DNA from 3 places in the Kitasatospora sp. NPDC059160 genome. Region 3 is predicted to be linked to each of the others. Evidence: riboswitches for the same ligand, from Rfam matches in the RefSeq annotation. Region 3 holds a riboswitch; each other region holds the start of a gene.
What was found. Region 3 has a riboswitch for cobalamin ahead of ACFXOZ_RS17715 (FecCD family ABC transporter permease). Riboswitches for the same ligand answer to the same signal wherever they lie in the genome.
Positions count from the first base shown of each region.

Region 1: it holds a riboswitch for cobalamin, as region 3 does, so the genes downstream of both, ACFXOZ_RS01170 (prenyltransferase/squalene oxidase repeat-containing protein) here and ACFXOZ_RS17715 (FecCD family ABC transporter permease) in region 3, are expected to answer to the same signal.
Region 2: it holds a riboswitch for cobalamin, as region 3 does, so the genes downstream of both, ACFXOZ_RS36265 (HoxN/HupN/NixA family nickel/cobalt transporter) here and ACFXOZ_RS17715 (FecCD family ABC transporter permease) in region 3, are expected to answer to the same signal.

Region 1 covers NZ_JBHZCN010000002.1:33,350-38,725, reverse strand. The annotation lists gene ACFXOZ_RS01180 (CbiQ family ECF transporter T component) at 1-599, opposite strand, end outside; gene ACFXOZ_RS01175 (hypothetical protein) at 604-1,692, opposite strand; gene ACFXOZ_RS01170 (prenyltransferase/squalene oxidase repeat-containing protein) at 1,689-3,245, opposite strand; cobalamin riboswitch at 3,408-3,552, opposite strand; gene ACFXOZ_RS01165 (flagellar hook-length control protein FliK) at 3,713-4,210, opposite strand; gene ACFXOZ_RS01160 (peptidase) at 4,240-5,346, opposite strand.
Region 2 covers NZ_JBHZCN010000125.1:809-6,184, forward strand. The annotation lists gene ACFXOZ_RS36255 (hypothetical protein) at 1-976, opposite strand, end outside; gene ACFXOZ_RS36260 (ArsR/SmtB family transcription factor) at 1,030-1,413, opposite strand; cobalamin riboswitch at 1,495-1,689, shown strand; gene ACFXOZ_RS36265 (HoxN/HupN/NixA family nickel/cobalt transporter) at 1,721-2,842, shown strand; gene ACFXOZ_RS36270 (type B 50S ribosomal protein L31) at 2,915-3,163, opposite strand; gene rpmG (50S ribosomal protein L33) at 3,193-3,357, opposite strand; gene rpmB (50S ribosomal protein L28) at 3,523-3,759, shown strand; gene rpsN (30S ribosomal protein S14) at 3,759-4,064, shown strand; gene ACFXOZ_RS36290 (CobW family GTP-binding protein) at 4,070-5,239, shown strand; gene rpsR (30S ribosomal protein S18) at 5,272-5,376, shown strand, end outside.
Region 3 covers NZ_JBHZCN010000036.1:63,661-69,036, forward strand. The annotation lists gene ACFXOZ_RS17705 (ABC transporter substrate-binding protein) at 1-353, opposite strand, end outside; gene ACFXOZ_RS17710 (ABC transporter ATP-binding protein) at 398-1,198, opposite strand; gene ACFXOZ_RS17715 (FecCD family ABC transporter permease) at 1,195-2,247, opposite strand; cobalamin riboswitch at 2,343-2,488, opposite strand; gene sodN (superoxide dismutase, Ni) at 2,588-2,983, opposite strand; gene sodX (nickel-type superoxide dismutase maturation protease) at 3,160-3,603, shown strand; gene ACFXOZ_RS17730 (CGNR zinc finger domain-containing protein) at 3,615-4,202, opposite strand; gene ACFXOZ_RS17735 (amino acid ABC transporter ATP-binding protein) at 4,338-5,141, opposite strand; gene ACFXOZ_RS17740 (amino acid ABC transporter permease) at 5,138-5,376, opposite strand, start outside.

The sequences.
Region 1 (5,376 bases), on a different contig from region 3:
GCCCGGGCGACCCGTTGGACGCTCTGCACCAGCTGGGGCGCGACACTGAGCGCCACCGTCACGGCGACGCCGAGCTCGTAGAGGGCACCGGGCAGGACGCGCAGGGCCCGCTTGGGGTTGGCGAGGGTGTTCGCGGCGCCGATGCAGCAGATCAGACAGGCCAGCCGCAGCCCGTCGAAGGCGGCGGAGAGCGTGGCCTCCAGCGAGACCGGGCCGCCGATCCGGATCCCCGCGTACCAGTCGGGGGTGGGGATGTGCGGCAGGGAGAAGAGCAGGTGGTCGTGCGGGGTGACACCGGTGGCGAAGACGCATCGGAAGACCACCCGGATCGCCACCACCGTCAGCGCCAGCCACAGGTAGTAGGTGAACCCGCGGGCCCACGGGGCCTCGCTGCGGCGGGCGGTGACCACGTAGCCGAGCACGGCGAGGACGAGCAGGAGCAGCAAGGGGTTGGTGGTGCGGCTGGCCGCGGTCGCCAGGGCGAGCGCCCAGGCCCACCAGGCCAGCGGGTGGAGGTTGCGCGGGGCGCGCCGGCCCCCGGCGCCCCGCCCGGGGCTGCGCTGCGGGGAGCCGAGGCCGCAGGTGTCTTGCGCGCTCACCGGATCACTCGGCCCGTCGGCGGCGACGGCGTGCGGCCACCACCGTGGCCACGCCCAGCGCCACGACGAGGACCGCCCCGAGCGCAGCGGGCACCATCGAACCGGAGTCGTGCGGGGCGTCGGCCACCGGGTTGGCGTCCACCACCCCGCCGGGCACGGCGGGCGCGGACGTCGCCCCGGCCGCGGCCACGGCCGTCTGCGGTGTCGGCCCGTCACTCGGGGTCTCGGTCGGCGGGGCGGTGGAGACTTCGGCCGGTACCGGCGTGGGATCGGGCGCTCCCGGCGGGGTGATGCCGTCCGCAGGAGTGGCCGCGGTACCCGTTCCCGGGGTCGCGGCGGGCGCCGGCGGACGGGTTCCGCCGGGCCGGGGTGCGGCCGGGGCCGGGGCACCCCCGGTCGAGCCGGAGCCGCCGCCACGCGTCGTACCGCTGCCGCCCGTCGTGCCCGATCCGCCCGTCGTACCGGAACCGCTCGCCGCTCCGCCGGAGCCGCCCGTCGTGCCCTGGCCCGGGTCGGCCGGCTGCCCGCCGGAACTGGGGTTGTGGGCCCGGACGCTGTCCGGCGAGAAGGTCGGACGCCCCTCGGTGCCCTCCACGTTGGTGCCGCCGTAGATCCACAGGTCGACGCTGCCGGGCTTCGGCTGGTAGAGCATCGCCCCGAGCTGGCTGTAGGACCACTCGTTCTGGCCCGGATCAGCGTGCCAGTACGACCAGTACGCGGTGGCCGGAGGTGTCAGGACGCACTTCTCCTGGTCCGGGGTCGGGAACTGCTTGCCGCCCTGGTAACCGCTGTAGCCGATCCGGCAGATGAAGGCCGGGCCGTCGTGGCCGGTGCCGGTGGTCTTCCAACCCCCTTGGTTCAGCAGGGTGTAGCCGGTGGTGGGCGTGGAGCCGCAGGAGCGCAGCAGCGGGCCGCCCCACTTGCTCAGGTCCACGGCGAGGACGACCCCGGAGGTCGGAGTGCACTGCTCCATCGGCAACGGCGCAGCGGCAGCCGGGACCACGCCCACGGCGAGGCCGCCGAACGCCAGCGCGGAGGTCAGTGCCGCCGCTCCGGACAGCCGGGCGAGCCGCTGCCCGAGTCCCCGGCTCACCGGTGACGCCCCGGGGCGGCCGTCCGGCGGCGACGGGCGACGACGACGGCAGCGGCACCGAGCGCGGTCAGCGCACCGGCGGCCGCCGTCAGCGCCAGTGCCTGGGTTCCGGTGCTGGCCAGGTGGTCCGAACCGGTCTGCGCCGGTCCGCCTCCGACCGCATCGGCACCGCTACCCACCGGGGCGTCGCCGCCGCCGGACGACGGCGGGTCAGTGGCGGGGACGGGCGCGGTCGTGGGGGGCGCGCCGGTCGGGGTTCCGGAGGACGTGGTCGTCGGGGTGGGCGTGCCGGTCGGGGTGGGCGTGCCGGTCGGAGTGGTGGAGGGAGTACCCGTCGGGGTGGCCGTACCCGTCGGGGTGGCCGTACCCGTCGGGGTGGCCGTACCCGTCGGGGTGGCCGTACCGGTCGGGGTCGGCGTGCCCGTCGGCGTGGTGGACGGCGTCCCGGTCGGCGTCGGCGAGCCGCCGAGGTCGCGGGACAGCGTGCCGAAGGAGATGCCGGTGGCGCCGCCGAGCACCTGCGTGGACGCCCGGACGTCCGACCCCCGCTGCCCGGTGGAGGCGACGTTGAACCCGCCGTCACCGTTCTGCTGCCCGGCGAGGAAGTCGAGCGCCTTGGCGATCTGTCCGCCGTAGGCGGCCTTGCGCAGCGTCATCCCCTGGACGGCCAGCGCGGCCGAGTTGGTGGAGTTGCCGGCCGCGCCGGGGAAGCCGCCGTCGGGCAACTGCCGTGCGGCGAGCCAGCCGAGGCCCTTCTCGACCGCCTGGGCGGCCTCGTCCCCGGGGACCAGGGCGAGGGCCATGACGGCCATGGCCGTGCTGTCCACATCCGCGTCACCGGCGGCCGGGATCAGGCTCGGCCAGGACCCGTCCGGGTGCTGGAGGCTCCTCAGATAGCCGATCGCGGGAGCGGCACCGGTCGACTCTCCGGCCCGGAGCTGGGCCATGACGGCGAGCGCCTGGGAGAAGACCGAGGTGGCGTAGGTGTAGTTGCCCGGGGCGTCGCAGCCCGTGCTCGCGTCGGCCTTGGTGCACACCATCGCGGCGAGGGCGGCGATCAGGTCGTGGCCGCCGAAGTTCCGCGGGTTGCGGCCGACCGCCTCGGCGAGCAGCGCCTCCTTGCCGATGGACCCGCCGCCGGCGTACTCGGTGCCGATGGCGGTCCAGTCGTTGACGGTGCGCGCGCTCGCGTCCTTGCCCTGCTGGTCCAGGAAGTCGACGATCCTGCGCAGCGCGGCGTCGTCCGTACCGGTCGCGGCGAGGGCGTAGGCCCCGTCGATGGTCAGGCCGAAGTCGGCGAAGGCCGGGAACCCCTCGTAGTAGTGACCGTCCGTCAGGCGGGACGGGTCGGTGAGGTAGGCACTCCCCTTGGCGGCGTCCGGCTTCCTCCCGGCAGGCGGGGTCGGTGTGGCGGTGGGGCCGTCCGCGTCGTGCCGGGCGGTGGTGAGGTCGGCACCGGTCAGGGCCGGGATCGTCGGCCGGGCTGCCGCGCTCTCGGGGTGCCCCAGCAGGACCGTACCGCAGGCGGCGACCGCGACGGCACCGGCGACCACCAGCGAGGCGAGGTCCCGGTTTCTGTGACGTGTACGACTGCTGCTGACCCTCACGACGACTCCCTGGTCGGTCGACACGGGAGAAACGGCGCAGCCGACGGCCGCCCACGGGGAACACGGGACCGTCGAGACCACGTCGTAGTCCGCGACGACGCAAGTGCTGTGTGAACACACCCCCGGTCCAGGCATTCCGGCTCACCCACCCTCAGGTGGGTCCACGGTTGCGGGTCAGCGCCGGAGTTGGACCGGCTTCCCCTGAATGCCGAGGGCAAAAAATCGGTTCATCAGACCACGTTGACCGAAGCAGAGTCAATGAGGCGTCAGCGGTGGCCGAGCGGGAGGACCCGGGTGCGGCACCGGGGCTGACGCGCAGCGGTGGGGGGGTCACCGGTGCCCCGGCCCCTCCCGGGAGAGGAGCCGGGGCACCGGTCGGCGTCCGCGGTTCAGGACGCGGTTCAGGACGCGGTTCAGGGCGCGGTGATGCCCGGCTGGGCACCGGCGCCGAAGGACCAGCCCTCGACGTCGCCGGGTGCCGGGTTGTAGCTGCCCGCGCCCAGGTTGCTGTACGACCAGGGGCCGCCGTGCTGGGCGTGCCAGTACGACCAGTAGGCGCTGCCGGTCGGGTTGGTGCAGGTCGTCGGCAGGGCGTTGATCGTGCAGACGAAGCCCGGGAAGCGCGGGTGGAAGGAGTACGAGAAACCGGCCCCGGTCAGCGCGGCCAGGCCGCTGGCCGGGTCGCCGGGCGCACAGCCGGTCTGGACGCCGCCGCCGACGGCGGTGAAGTCGACCACGACGGTGACCCCGGTGGTGCCGGTGCAGGCGTCCGCCCGCGCCTGCGGGGCCTGGACGGCGGAGACGCCGAGCAGGCCGGCCGTGAGGGCCGCCGCAGCGGCGATCGACCCGAGCGTACGGCGGGCCGGGCGGGCACGGCGGGCCGGGCGGACCGCGGTGAAGGTGTCGGTCATCGGTGAAATCCTCCTGGAGTCAGGCTCGTTCAGCGCACGGCCGTGGGCGTGGCCGTGTCCCTGGCCGTGTCCGTGGCCGGGCAGGCGAGGGTAGGGGCGCCGGGGCGTGCACCGGCGGCGGACAGCGTGGCCAGCGGGGTGCCCGCGAGGCCGAGGACGGCCTGTGCCGTGGCCCGGGCACCGTTGCCCGCGTTGAAACCGCTCGCGTCGTAGGCGACGGCGCCGCGGACCGCCTGGTCGGCGGAGCAGTCCTGCTGGAACTTGACCAGCCGGCTCCAGCCCTTGAACCCGGCGGCCAGGCGCCCGCCGGAGAACAGCGCCTGGGTGGCCAGGCCGGTGGTGTTGGCGTTGGAGGCGGTCGCCCCGGCGGCCGCGAACCCGCCGTCGCCGTTCTGGTGGGCGGTGAGCCAGCCGAGTCCCGTGTTCGCCTTGGCGGCGCGACCGGTGGCGGCGAGGGCCTGGACGGCGAGCGCGGTGGCGTCGGGGTCGCTGGTGCAGGCGGCCTGGCCGAAGGAGACCGGGAAGCCGCCGTCCGCGCACTGGCTGTTCGCCAGGAAGTCGACGGCCGCCGCCGGGGCGTCACCGGGCGTGCGGTGCAGGGCGATCAGGGCGAGGGACTGGCCGAAGGCGTTGCTGTAGTCGCCCCACTGGGAGCGGTCGGAGAAGCGGCCTCCGGCGGTCTGCAGCGAGCGCAGCCGGGCCGGCAGGTCGACGCCGCCGAAGGCCGTCGGGTCCCCGCCGCGGACCTCGACGGCGAGCAGCAGCTTGGCGGTCGCGCCCGCATAGGCCTCGGTGGTGCCGTCGCCGAGGTAGCCGCTGATGATCTCGGGCTTCGCCAGCCAGGCGGTGGCCTTCGCGGCGGCGTCGTCGGAGCTGCGCGAGGCGGCGAAGGCCAGCACCGCGTCGATGGTCAGGCCCTGGTCGGGGTAGGCGGTCCCGTTGAAGACGGACTCGAAGTGGTCGCCGCCGACGAGCTGGCGGGCCAGCCAGCCGCCCGCGGCGGCGTCGGGGCGGAACGTCGCGGACGAGGTCGGGGCGGCGGGCGCGGCACTCGCGGCGGTGGCCGCCGGAAGCGCGGCGGCAAGGGCGAGAGCGGGTATCGCGAGCAGACCGAGGGTGCGGCGGAGCGCGGGCATGGAGACCTTTCCGGGCCCGCACACAGGGGC
Region 2 (5,376 bases), on a different contig from region 3:
GGACGGGTGCGGCCTGGCCGAAGGCGTAGCTGGGGGACCGCGGGTCGAGTTCGGCGGCGCCGGTGGCGACGATCATCGTGGGCCGTCGCAGGGCGGCGCCGTAGAAGGAGACCGAGCCGTGGTCGCCGATCATGACGTCGGCGGCGACGAGGGCGGCCTGCCAGCCCTGGTGGGGCGGGACGAGGCGCAGGCCCATCCGCCGGGCGTCGTCGAGCAGGGCCGCCGGGTCGTGCCGGCTCCAGATGTTGGGGTGCAGCACGACGGCCACCGCGTACTCGTCGGCGGGCAGTCGGCGGACCAGCCGCTGCGGCAGGTCGGGGTGACGGCCGAATAACGAGTGCTCGCTCCAGGTGGAGTCGACGACGACGAGTCGCCGGCCGTCGACGGCGCCGAGGGCGGCGCGGTAGCCGTCGCGGGAGCGTCGGCTGCGCAGGATCCGGTCGAAGCACGGGTCGCCGACGACCTCGGCGACGTCCAGGGCCTCGGGGCAGGAGGCCCGCAGCCGGTCCAGCTGTTCGGGGTGGGAGAGGCCGAGGACGTCGACGAACACCTCTCCGCGGTGGGTGAGTTCGTTGCGGGAGAGGCCGGCGGAGCTGACCGCGTCGCCGGTGGACTCGGTGACCAGGCGGTTGTAGCCGGCACCGTGCGGGAGGACGACCAGGCGGGCGTCCAGCCGGTGCATGGAGGCGTGGACGGCGCAGGCGACGGCCAGGTCGAAGCGGTGGCGGACGGCGTCCTCCCAGTCCAGCACGGTGTAGCCGGGCAGGCCGTGGAGGTACTCGTCCAGGGCGCGGTCGGCGAAGGCGGAGCCGGGGTTGACGGTGAAGTACCGCTCGATGCCGTCCGGGTCGAGCAGGGTGAGGACGTCCAGGACCCGGGTCGCCGAGGTGAGGGTGCGGGCGACCGCCAGCACGCGGGCCTTGACCGGGCGGGTGTTCCAGCGGTCGGCGGGCCAGACGTGGGGGTGGGACGGCACATCGTGATCGTACTCACCCCGCCGCGCCCCCGGCGTGGTTTGCCGAGTGTCGGTCAGCCCGCCGCCGCGGCGGGCTCCTCGTGGTCGGCGGCGGCGCACTCGTCGAGGAGGGGGCGCAGGGCGTCGTCCACGAGCCGGTAGCGCACCACGCGTCCGTCCTTGTCGCCGGTGACCACGCCCGCCGTGCGGAGCAGTCGCAGGGCCTGGGAGACGGCCGGGTCGCGCATGCCGGTGGCGACCGCCAGGTCGCTGACGGCGAGCGGGCCGGCCCGGTGGAGGGCGAGCAGCAGGGCGAGCCGGCCGGGGTCGGAGAGCAGGGAGAACCGCTCGGCCCAGGTCCGGACGTGGGCGGTGTCCCCGATGGCGGCGATGGCCTCGCAGACCCGGTGTCCGTCGATGGTGCGGTGGCCCGCGCGGTCGGCCGGTACGAGATGCATGCGGACATTCTGGCAGCTCACGACCTGTGATCCTGGACACCTGCACAGGTGCGCAACCTTGCGAGGGTGTGGTCCTGCCCCTACGGTGTTCCCCGCCGTGGTGCTCGGGAAGACCGGTGACGGACCCTCAACAGGTCCCATTCCGGAGCGGCCCTCGCCACTGTGATCGGGGGACAGTCGTCCGGATCCACGTGCCACTGGGTGCTTCGTGCACCTGGGAAGGCGGGTCGGGAAGCCCCGTGAGCCAGGAGACCGGCCACGGCATCTCACGAAGTCATTCCACGAGGTGCTGGAGCGTGATCCGAAGATGACCCTGCCCGAAACCGCCGCGCCCGCCGAGGCGGGCCCCGCCCCCTCCGTACTGCCCACCTTCCGGTGGAAGCGCGAGGACACCCTCCGGACCGCCGGGTTGATGGGGGTGATCCTGGCCATGCACGTGGTGGCCTTCGGGACCCTCGTCTTCCTGGTCGCGCCGCACAACTACGCCGTCGGCACCCAGGTCTTCGGGGTGGGCCTGGGCATCACGGCCTACACCCTCGGCATGCGGCACGCCTTCGACGCCGACCACATCGCGGTGATCGACAACACCACCCGCAAGCTGATGGCGGACGGCAAGCGGCCGGTCTCGGTCGGCTTCTGGTTCGCGCTCGGCCACTCCTCGATGGTGGTCATCATGGCTGCCCTGGTGGCGGGCGGCGCCCAGCTGGCGAACACGCTGATGGACGACGACTCGGCCACCCACAAGTGGCTCGGGCTGGTCGGCACCACGGCCTCCGGCGCCTTCCTCTACCTGATCGGAGCGCTCAACCTGGCGGCGCTGCTCGGCATCCTCAAGGTGTTCCGCTCGATGCGGGCCGGGCAGTTCGACGAGTCGGAGCTGGAGGCGCACCTCGACTCGCGCGGCTTCATGGCCCGGATCCTGAACCGGGCGACCCGCTCGATCACCCGGCCCGGGCAGATGTTCCCGGTCGGCATGGTGCTGGGCCTGGGCTTCGACACCGCGACCGAGGTCACCCTGATGGTGATGGCCGGTTCGGGCGCGGCGGCCGGGCTGCCCTGGTACGCGATCGTCTGCCTGCCGCTGCTGTTCGCGGCCGGGATGAGCCTGTTCGACACCCTGGACGGGACGTTCATGAACTTCGCGTACCAGTGGGCCTTCTCCAACCCGGTGCGCAAGGTGTACTACAACCTGACCATCACCGGGCTGTCGATCGCGGTGGCCTTCATCATCGGCACCATCGAGCTGGTCGGCGTGCTGCACGAGAAGCTCGACCTGACCGACCCGGTGACCGGGTTCATCGCGGACATCTCGCTGGACAACGTCGGCTACGCGATCGCCGGGCTGTTCGTGGTGGTGTGGGCGATCGCCATCGCGTACTGGAAGCTGGCGGGCGTCGAGAAGCGCTGGACGCCCACGCAGCAGCAGTAGCGGTGGCGGCAGTGTCCGCGCGTCGCGAACGGCGCCTCCCCGAGCCGGGGAGGCGCCGTTCGCGTTCCGCCGTCAGTGCCGGTCGCCGTAGCGGCGGCGGAACTGCTCGACCCGGCCGGCGGTGTCGAGCACCCGGGACTGGCCGGTGTAGAAGGGGTGGCTCGCCGAGGAGATCTCGACGTCGATCACCGGGTAGGTGTTGCCGTCCTCCCACTCGACCGTGCGGTCACCGGTGACCGTGGAGCGGGTGAGGAAGGCGAGGCCGCCGACCTTGTCGCGGAAGACGACCGGGCGGTAGGCGGGGTGGATTCCGGGCTTCATGGCTGGGCTCCTCCGAGGGGTTCGTGCGGTCAGCGCTCTTCGCGGAAGTCGACGTGCCGGCCCGCGACCGGGTCGTACTTGCGCAGGACCATCCGGTCCGGGTCGTTGCGGCGGTTCTTGCGGGTCACGTACGTGTAGCCGGTGCCGGCGGTGGAGCGGAGCTTGATCACGGGGCGCAGTTCGCTGCGGGCCATCGGGCGTCCTCCTGGGGTCTCGGGCCCGTGGACCCTCGGGGTCCGGGGGCCTCCGGGTGCGGGGTTCGCGGGGATGGATCGGAACCGTACACCGAAATGGATGTCATTTTCATCTGGTGTAACGTGACCTCCGTCCTGCCCATTCCCGGACGCCAGGGAGCACCCATGTCCGCCCACTGCCGGCTCACCGGCCGCCGGCCCGGCTTCGGCAACGCGATCTCGCACTCGCACCGCCGCACCCCGCGCCGCTTCGACCCCAACATCCAGCGCAAGCGCTACTGGCTGCCCAGTGAGGGCCGGTACGTCCGGCTGGTGCTGAGCGCCAAGGGGATCAAGACCGTCGACACGATCGGCGTCGAGGCCGCCGTCGCCCGCATCCGCGCCCGAGGGGGGAAGGTCTGATGGCCAAGCAGAGCAAGATCGCCAAGAACGAGCAGCGGCGAGTGATCGTCGCCCGCTACGCCCAGCGCCGGGCCGAACTCAAGCGGCTCATCGCCCACCCCGGCACCGCCCCCGCCGAGCGCGCCGCCGCCCAGGCCGAACTCGCCCGCCAGCCCCGCGACGCGAGCCCCACCAGGGTCCGCAACCGCGATGCCGTCGACGGCCGGCCGCGCGGCTACCTGCGCGCCTTCGGCCTCTCCCGGGTCAACCTGCGCGTCCACGCCCACGCCGGACACCTGCCGGGCGTGCGCAAGGCGAGCTGGTGAGCGGCATGGACGGCACCAGGCTCCCGGTGGTGGTGGTCGCCGGGCTGCACCCGGACGAACGCCGGTCCGCCGTCGAGGAGTTGACGGCCGCCGCGGTGGACGCCGTGGTGCTGCGGCACGACCTGCGGGACGCCGCGCGCGGCCTGGTCCACCGCGAACTGCGGGACGCCGGCGGGGCGTTCGACACCGGCTCGGTCCCGCTGGTGAACGACTGCCCGTGCTGCGCCCTGCGCGAGGACCTGCTGCCCCGGCTGCTGGAACTCGCCGACGGCGGCCGGTACGGGCTCGCGGTGGTCGAACTCTGGGGCGGCAGCGACCCGCACCCCGCGGTCGAGGTGCTCGCCGGGGGCGAGGTGGACGGCCGCCCCCTGGCGGAGGCGATCGAACTCGCGGGCGTGGTCACCGCCGTCGACCCGGACCGGCTGGTCGGCGAACTCTCCGTGCCCGACGAGCTGGTGGAGCACGGGCAGCACACCGCCGCCCGGGACGAACGCACCCGCGCCGAGGCGCTCGCCCACCAGGTCGAGTACGCCACCACGCTCGCCGTGCCGCGCGCCACCGCGCACGCGCCGGGGCTCGCGCTGCTGCGCCAGCTCCACCCGACCGCCCGGGTGGTCCGGCTCGGCACCGGTGCGCTCGCCCGGGCCGCCCTCGGCGGCTTCGACGTGGCCGCCGCGCGCGACCGCGTCAACCCGGCGATCGCGCTGCTCCCCCAGGAGAGCGACGAGGCCGGGGTGAGCACCCTGGTCTGGGAGCGCCGCCGGCCGCTGCACCCGGAACGGCTGCACCGGGCCCTCGAACTGCTCGTCCCGGCCGCCCAGCGCAGCCGCGGCCGGTTCTGGCTCGCCAACCGGCCCGACCTGATGCTCGCCTGGGACGCGGCCGGGGCCAACCTCGCGGTCGAGGAGTGCGGGCCCTGGCTGATCGCCCTGCCCGACGCCGCCTGGGACCTCTACCCGCCGGCCCGCCGCGCCGCGGCCGCCCTCGACTGGCACCCCCTGCACGGGGACCGGGTGCAGCAGCTCAGCTTCACCGCGGAGGGGTTGGACGTCGACGGCCTCACCGAACTGCTCGACTCCTGCCTGCTCACCGACACCGAACTCGCCGCCGGCGAACCCGGCTGGAAGGCCCTCCCGGACGGCTTCCGGGACCTCCTCGACCCCGTCCACCACTGACCGACACCGCCCACCACCGCAAGGGAGCACCCGTGCGCAACCGCACCGCCGCGCCGAAGGCCCGGCCCAACCCGCTGGTCGCGGCCGGCATCGAGTACGTCGACTACAAGGACACCGACCTGCTGCGCCGCTTCGTC
Region 3 (5,376 bases):
GCCTTGGCGTCCAGGGCGATCTCCTTGGTGAGCACCTTCTTGGAGAGCCAGTCGGTCTGCCGGTAGCCGTCCTTCCAGGCCACCTTGTCGACCTGCCCCTTGTCGTCGGGCATCACGTAGCCGGCCATCCGGTCGGCGAGGCCGAGGGAGAGCATCAGTTCGGTGATGTTGACGTCGTTGGTCACCACCCGGGCGGGCTTCTGCGCGAAGGTGAGCCGCTCGCCGCAGTTCGTCACGGTCACCGGGTAGTGGCCGGAGGCGGTGGCGGCGCCGGGGCGGGGGGCGATCTCGGCGCCGCAGGCGGTCAGCCCGAGGGTGAGCAGGGCGGTGGCGGCAACGGCCTTGGTGCGCATACGGGTTCCTTCGGATCGGAACGGTCCCGGGGATTCGCGGGGGGTCAGGCGAGACGGTCGAACAGCAGCTGGAGGGCGCCGGTCCCGGGGTGGCGGACGGGGGTGGCCCGGACGCCGAACACCTCGGCCAGCAGTTCGGGGCGGAGCACCTCGTGGGGCTCGCCGGCGGCGACGATCCGGCCGGCCTCCAGCACGTACAGCCGGTCGCAGTGGCCCGCCGCCAGGTTGAGGTCGTGCAGGGCGGTGAGCACCGTCGGCCCGGCCTCGCTGGCGAGTGCCAGCACCTCCAACTGGTGGGCGATGTCGAGGTGGTTGGTGGGCTCGTCCAGCACCAGCAGGCGCGGTTCCTGGACGAGCGCGCGGGCGATCAGCACCCGCTGCTTCTCGCCGCCGGACAGGCTCGGGAAGGCGCGTTCGGCGAGGTGGTCGGCCCGGACCCGGCGCAGCGCGGCGGCGCAGCGCTCCCGGTCCCCGGCGGTCGGGCCGGCGGCGAGGCCTCGCCGGTGCGGCAGCCGGCCCATGGCGACCACCTCGGCCACCGTGAACTCGAACTCGGCGGGGTGCTCCTGGGTCAGCGCGGCCACCCGGCGGGCGGTGTCGCGGGCGGTGAGCGCGTGCAGGTCGTCGCCGCCCAGCCTGACGGTCCCGCCGGCCGGGCGCAGCACCCGGTAGACGCAGCGCAGCAGGGTCGACTTGCCGCTGCCGTTCGGGCCGATCAGTCCGATCACCTGCCCGGCGGCGGCCGTCAGGCTCACCTCGTGGACCAGCCGGGCGCCGGCCAGTTCCACCGAGACGCCGTCGACCCGCAGGTCCTCCGCGCCGGTCGAAGGGGTCGGGCCCGTCATCGCCGGCCTCCGAAGGCCTGGCCGCGGCGGCGCATCATCAGCAGGAAGGCGGGCACCCCGAGCACCGCGGTGAACACCCCGACGGGCAGTTCGGCGGGCGCCAGCAGGGTGCGGGAGGCGATGTCCACCCAGACCAGCAGCAGCGCCCCGGCGAGCGGCGCGATCGCCAGCACCCGGCGGTGCCCGGCGCCGACCAGCATCCGGGCCAGGTGCGGCATCAGCAGTCCGACGAAGCCGATCGCCCCGCTGACGGCGACCACGGTGCCGGTGACGGCGGCGGTGACCACGAACAGTTCCCGGCGCAGCCGGTCGGGGTCGACGCCGAGCGAGGCGGAGGTCTCGTCGCCCATCGCGAGCGCGTCCAACCGTCCGGCGGCGCAGGCCAGGTAGGCCAGTCCGGCCAGGACGGTGGCGGCCGCGATCGGCACCGAGCCCCAGGTGGCGCCGCCGAGGCTGCCGAGCAGCCACATCATGGCGTCCCGGGCGGCCTCGGCGTGGTCGGCGGAGAAGACCATCAGGGTGGTCAGGGCGGAGAAGCCGTAGGAGAGCGCGGTGCCGGTGAGCACCAGCCGCAGCGGGGTGAGCCCGTACGCGGTGCGGGCGGCGAGGTAGACCAGCACCATGGCGAGCAGCGCGGAGCCGAACGCGGAGACCGAGATCGCCCACACCCCGAGCGAGGCGAAGGCGCCGAGCAGCAGGACGGCGTTGGCGCCGACGGCGGCGCCGGAGGAGATGCCCAGGACGAAGGGGTCGGCGAGGGCGTTGCGCACCAGGGCCTGGACGGCGACCCCGGTGGCGGCGAGCCCGCCGCCGACCACGGCGGCCAGCAGGGTGCGCGGCAGCCGCAGCTCCCAGACGATCGCGTACGCCGCCGCGTCGCTCGCGTCCAGCCGTCCGCCGGTCAGCCCGGCGCCCAACAGTCGCAGGACGTCCGGGAGTTCGATTCCGGAGGCGCCGAGCGCGACGCCGCAGACCAGGGAGAGCAGCAGGGCGGCGGCGAGGCCGAGGGCGAGCGGGAGGGTCGGTATTCGGCGGACGGGGTCACTCACGGGCGGGCGCGCCTTGCCTCGGGCCGCGGGTGTGCCGGGGCGGGCGCCGGCCGGGGCCGGGCCCGGGCGCCTTCCCCTCGCAGTCCACGGCGAGTTGTCGGGAGTCCAGCGGCCGGGGGCGATCGGGCTGGCCCGGCCCCGGGACCGCGGGCCGTGCTCACCGTTGCGGGTCAGCGCCGGATTCTCACCGGACTTCCCCCTCGGACGCCCTGGCAGCATAACAGCCACTCAGGGTAGGCAACCCTTACCGGGGTCCGTTCCCGGGGCGGGGGCACGGGAACGCACGACCGCCCCCGTCCGACGGTGCGGACGGGGGCGGCCGGGTGGCGACGCGTCAGGCTCAGGCCTGCTTGGTCTCCCAGAAGATCTTGTCGACCTCCGCGATCAGGTCCAGCAGGGCCTGGCCGGTGGCCGGGTCGGTGGACGCCTTGGCGGCCGAGGCGGCCTTCAGGGTGTCGTTGATCAGCTGGTGCAGCTGCGGGTACTTCTCGAAGTGCGGGGCCTTGAAGTAGTCGCTCCACAGCACCGAGATGTGGTGCTTGACGGCCTCGGCGCGCTGCTCCTTGATGATGATGGCGCGGGCGCGGAAGTGCGGGTCCTCGTTGGCCTGGTACTTCTCCTGGGTGGCCTTGACCGACTCGGCCTCCAGCTTGGCCTGGGCGGGGTCGTAGACACCGCACGGCAGGTCGCAGTGGGCGTGAGCAGTGGCACGCGGTGCAAACAGACGAGAGAACATGGGAGTCCTTCCTTAGATCGTCTTCCCGCGCCCGAGATTACCCTTCCGGCCTCCGGGTTTCGCGGCCGGGCGGTGGGCCTAGGGCGAAAGACGGACCCGGAACCGGGGTAATCCGGACATCGAACGGATGACGGTCCGTACGGCAGACTGGGGCGGTCGGTCCGGGAGGAGGAGCCATGGCGCGGAGCGCGGAGCCGCAGGGCGGCGGGCAGGGCGGCGCGGTGCCGTTCGGGCTGGTCGACGTGACGGGCCCGTCGATGGTCCCGACCCTGCGCGAGGGCGACCGGCTGCTGGTCCGCTACGGGGCGCCGATCCGGCCCGGCGCGGTGGTGCTGTTCCGGCACCCGTTCCAGCAGGACCTGCTGGTGGTGAAGCGGGCCGCCGAGCGCCGCCCGAAGGGCTGGTGGCTGCTGTCCGACAACCGTCCGGTGGACAGCGACAGCCGCAGCTACGGCCCGGTCCCGGACGAGCTGGTGCTCGGCCGGGTGCTGCTGCGGCTGCGGCCGAGCCCCGCCTGGCTGGCGCCGGGCCGCGGGCTGGAGCGGCTGCTGCTCGGCCCCCGGCTGGCCCGGGTGCCGGGCCTGGCCCGGCGGTTCGGGGTCTTCGTCGACGAGCTCTGAGCCCCGGCCGGCTACTGCCCGGTGCCCAGCGCGGCCTCGGCCTCCAGCCGCTTGCGGGCCCGGTACGCGGCGACGTTGGCGCGGGTCGCGCAGCGGTCGGAGCAGTAGCGGCGGGAGCGGTTGGTCGAGGTGTCCAGGTAGGCGTTGCGGCACGGCGCGGCCTGGCAGATGCCGAGCCGGTCGGCGCCCAGTTCGGTGAGGTGCACGGCCAGGCCCATGCAGGCGACGGCGCTGAAGTGCGCGGTGGCGGTGGGCGAGTTGTCGGCCAGGTGCAGGTGCCAGCGCGGCCGGCCGGCGTCGTCCAGGTAGTCGTGCCCGGAGACCAGCGGGCTGACGGGGTACTCCATCAGCAGGCTGTTCAGCAGGTCGACGGACCGGATCTCGTCCCCCTCGGCGGCGGCCTCGAACACTCCGCGCAGCCTGGTCCGCACCGCCCGCAGCCGGGGCACGTCGGACTCGTCGGCCAGCGCGGCGGCGCGGGAGGAGTCGGAGAAGAGGGCGCGCACGGCGTCCACCGAGGTCAGCGTGTCGGTGCCGCGCTCGGGTTCCTCGGTGTTCACCAGCCGAACGGCGAGGTCGGCGTACGAGGCGAGCTCCACGGCGGTCCTTCCAGTGGTTGCGTAACGGGCCCGGATGGTTCCGGTAACGGGCTGGGCGCTTCCAGCCTATTACCCGGCTGGGGAAAACGTCGGCGCCCGGCAGGAAGTCGTCTGCCGGGCGCCGACCGTACGGGCTCAGAGGACCTTGGAGAGGAAGGCCCTGGTGCGCTCGTGCTGGGGGTTGGTGAGCACCTCGCGGGGGTTGCCGGACTCGACCACCACACCGCCGTCCATGAACACCAGGGCGTCGCCGACCTCGCGGGCGAAGCCCATCTCGTGGGTCACGACCACCATCGTCATGCCCTCCTCGGCCAGGCCGCGCATGACGTCCAGGACGTCGCCGACCAGCTCCGGGTCGAGCGCCGAGGTGGGCTCGTCGAAGAGCATCAGCTTGGGCTTCATGGCCAGCGCGCGGGCGATCGCCACGCGCTGCTGCTGGCCGCCGGACAGCTGCGAGGGGTAGTTCTTCGCCTTGTCGGCGAGGCCGACCCGCTCCAGCAGGGCCATCGCGCGCTCCCGGGCCTCGGCCCTGCTCTCGCGCTTGACCTGGACCGGCGCCTCGATGACGTTCTCCATCGCGGTCATGTGCGGGAACAGGTTGAAGCGCTGGAAGACCATGCCGATGTCGCGCCGCTTGACGGCGACCTCGCGGTCCTTGAGCTCGTGGAGCTTGTCGCCCTTCTGCCGGTAGCCGACCAGTTCGCCGTCCACCCAGAGGCGGCCGCCGTTGATCTTCTCCAGGTGGTTGATGCACCGCAGGAAGGTCGACTTGCCGGAGCCGGACGGGCCGATGAGGCAGAACACCTCGCCCTGCTTGACCTCCAGGTCGATGCCCTTGAGCACCTCGACCATTCCGTAGGACTTGTGCACGTTCTCGGCCCGGACCATCGGCTCACCGGTGGACGCGGAGTCGGTGGGGGTCTTGCTCAGATCGGTCATACGTGACCACCTCCCTCGAGCCCCGGGACGACGTCGGCGGTGGTCTTCGGGGCGGGCTTCCCGGCGAACAGGCCCCGCAGTCGCTGCAGCGGGGTGGGCGGGAGGGTGCGGTTGGAACCTCGGGCGTAGTGGCGCTCGATGTAGTACTGGCCGATGGTCAGCACCGAGGTGAAGAACAGGTACCAGAGGCTGACCACGATCAGCAGCGGGATGTTCTGGTAGTTCCGGGAGTAGA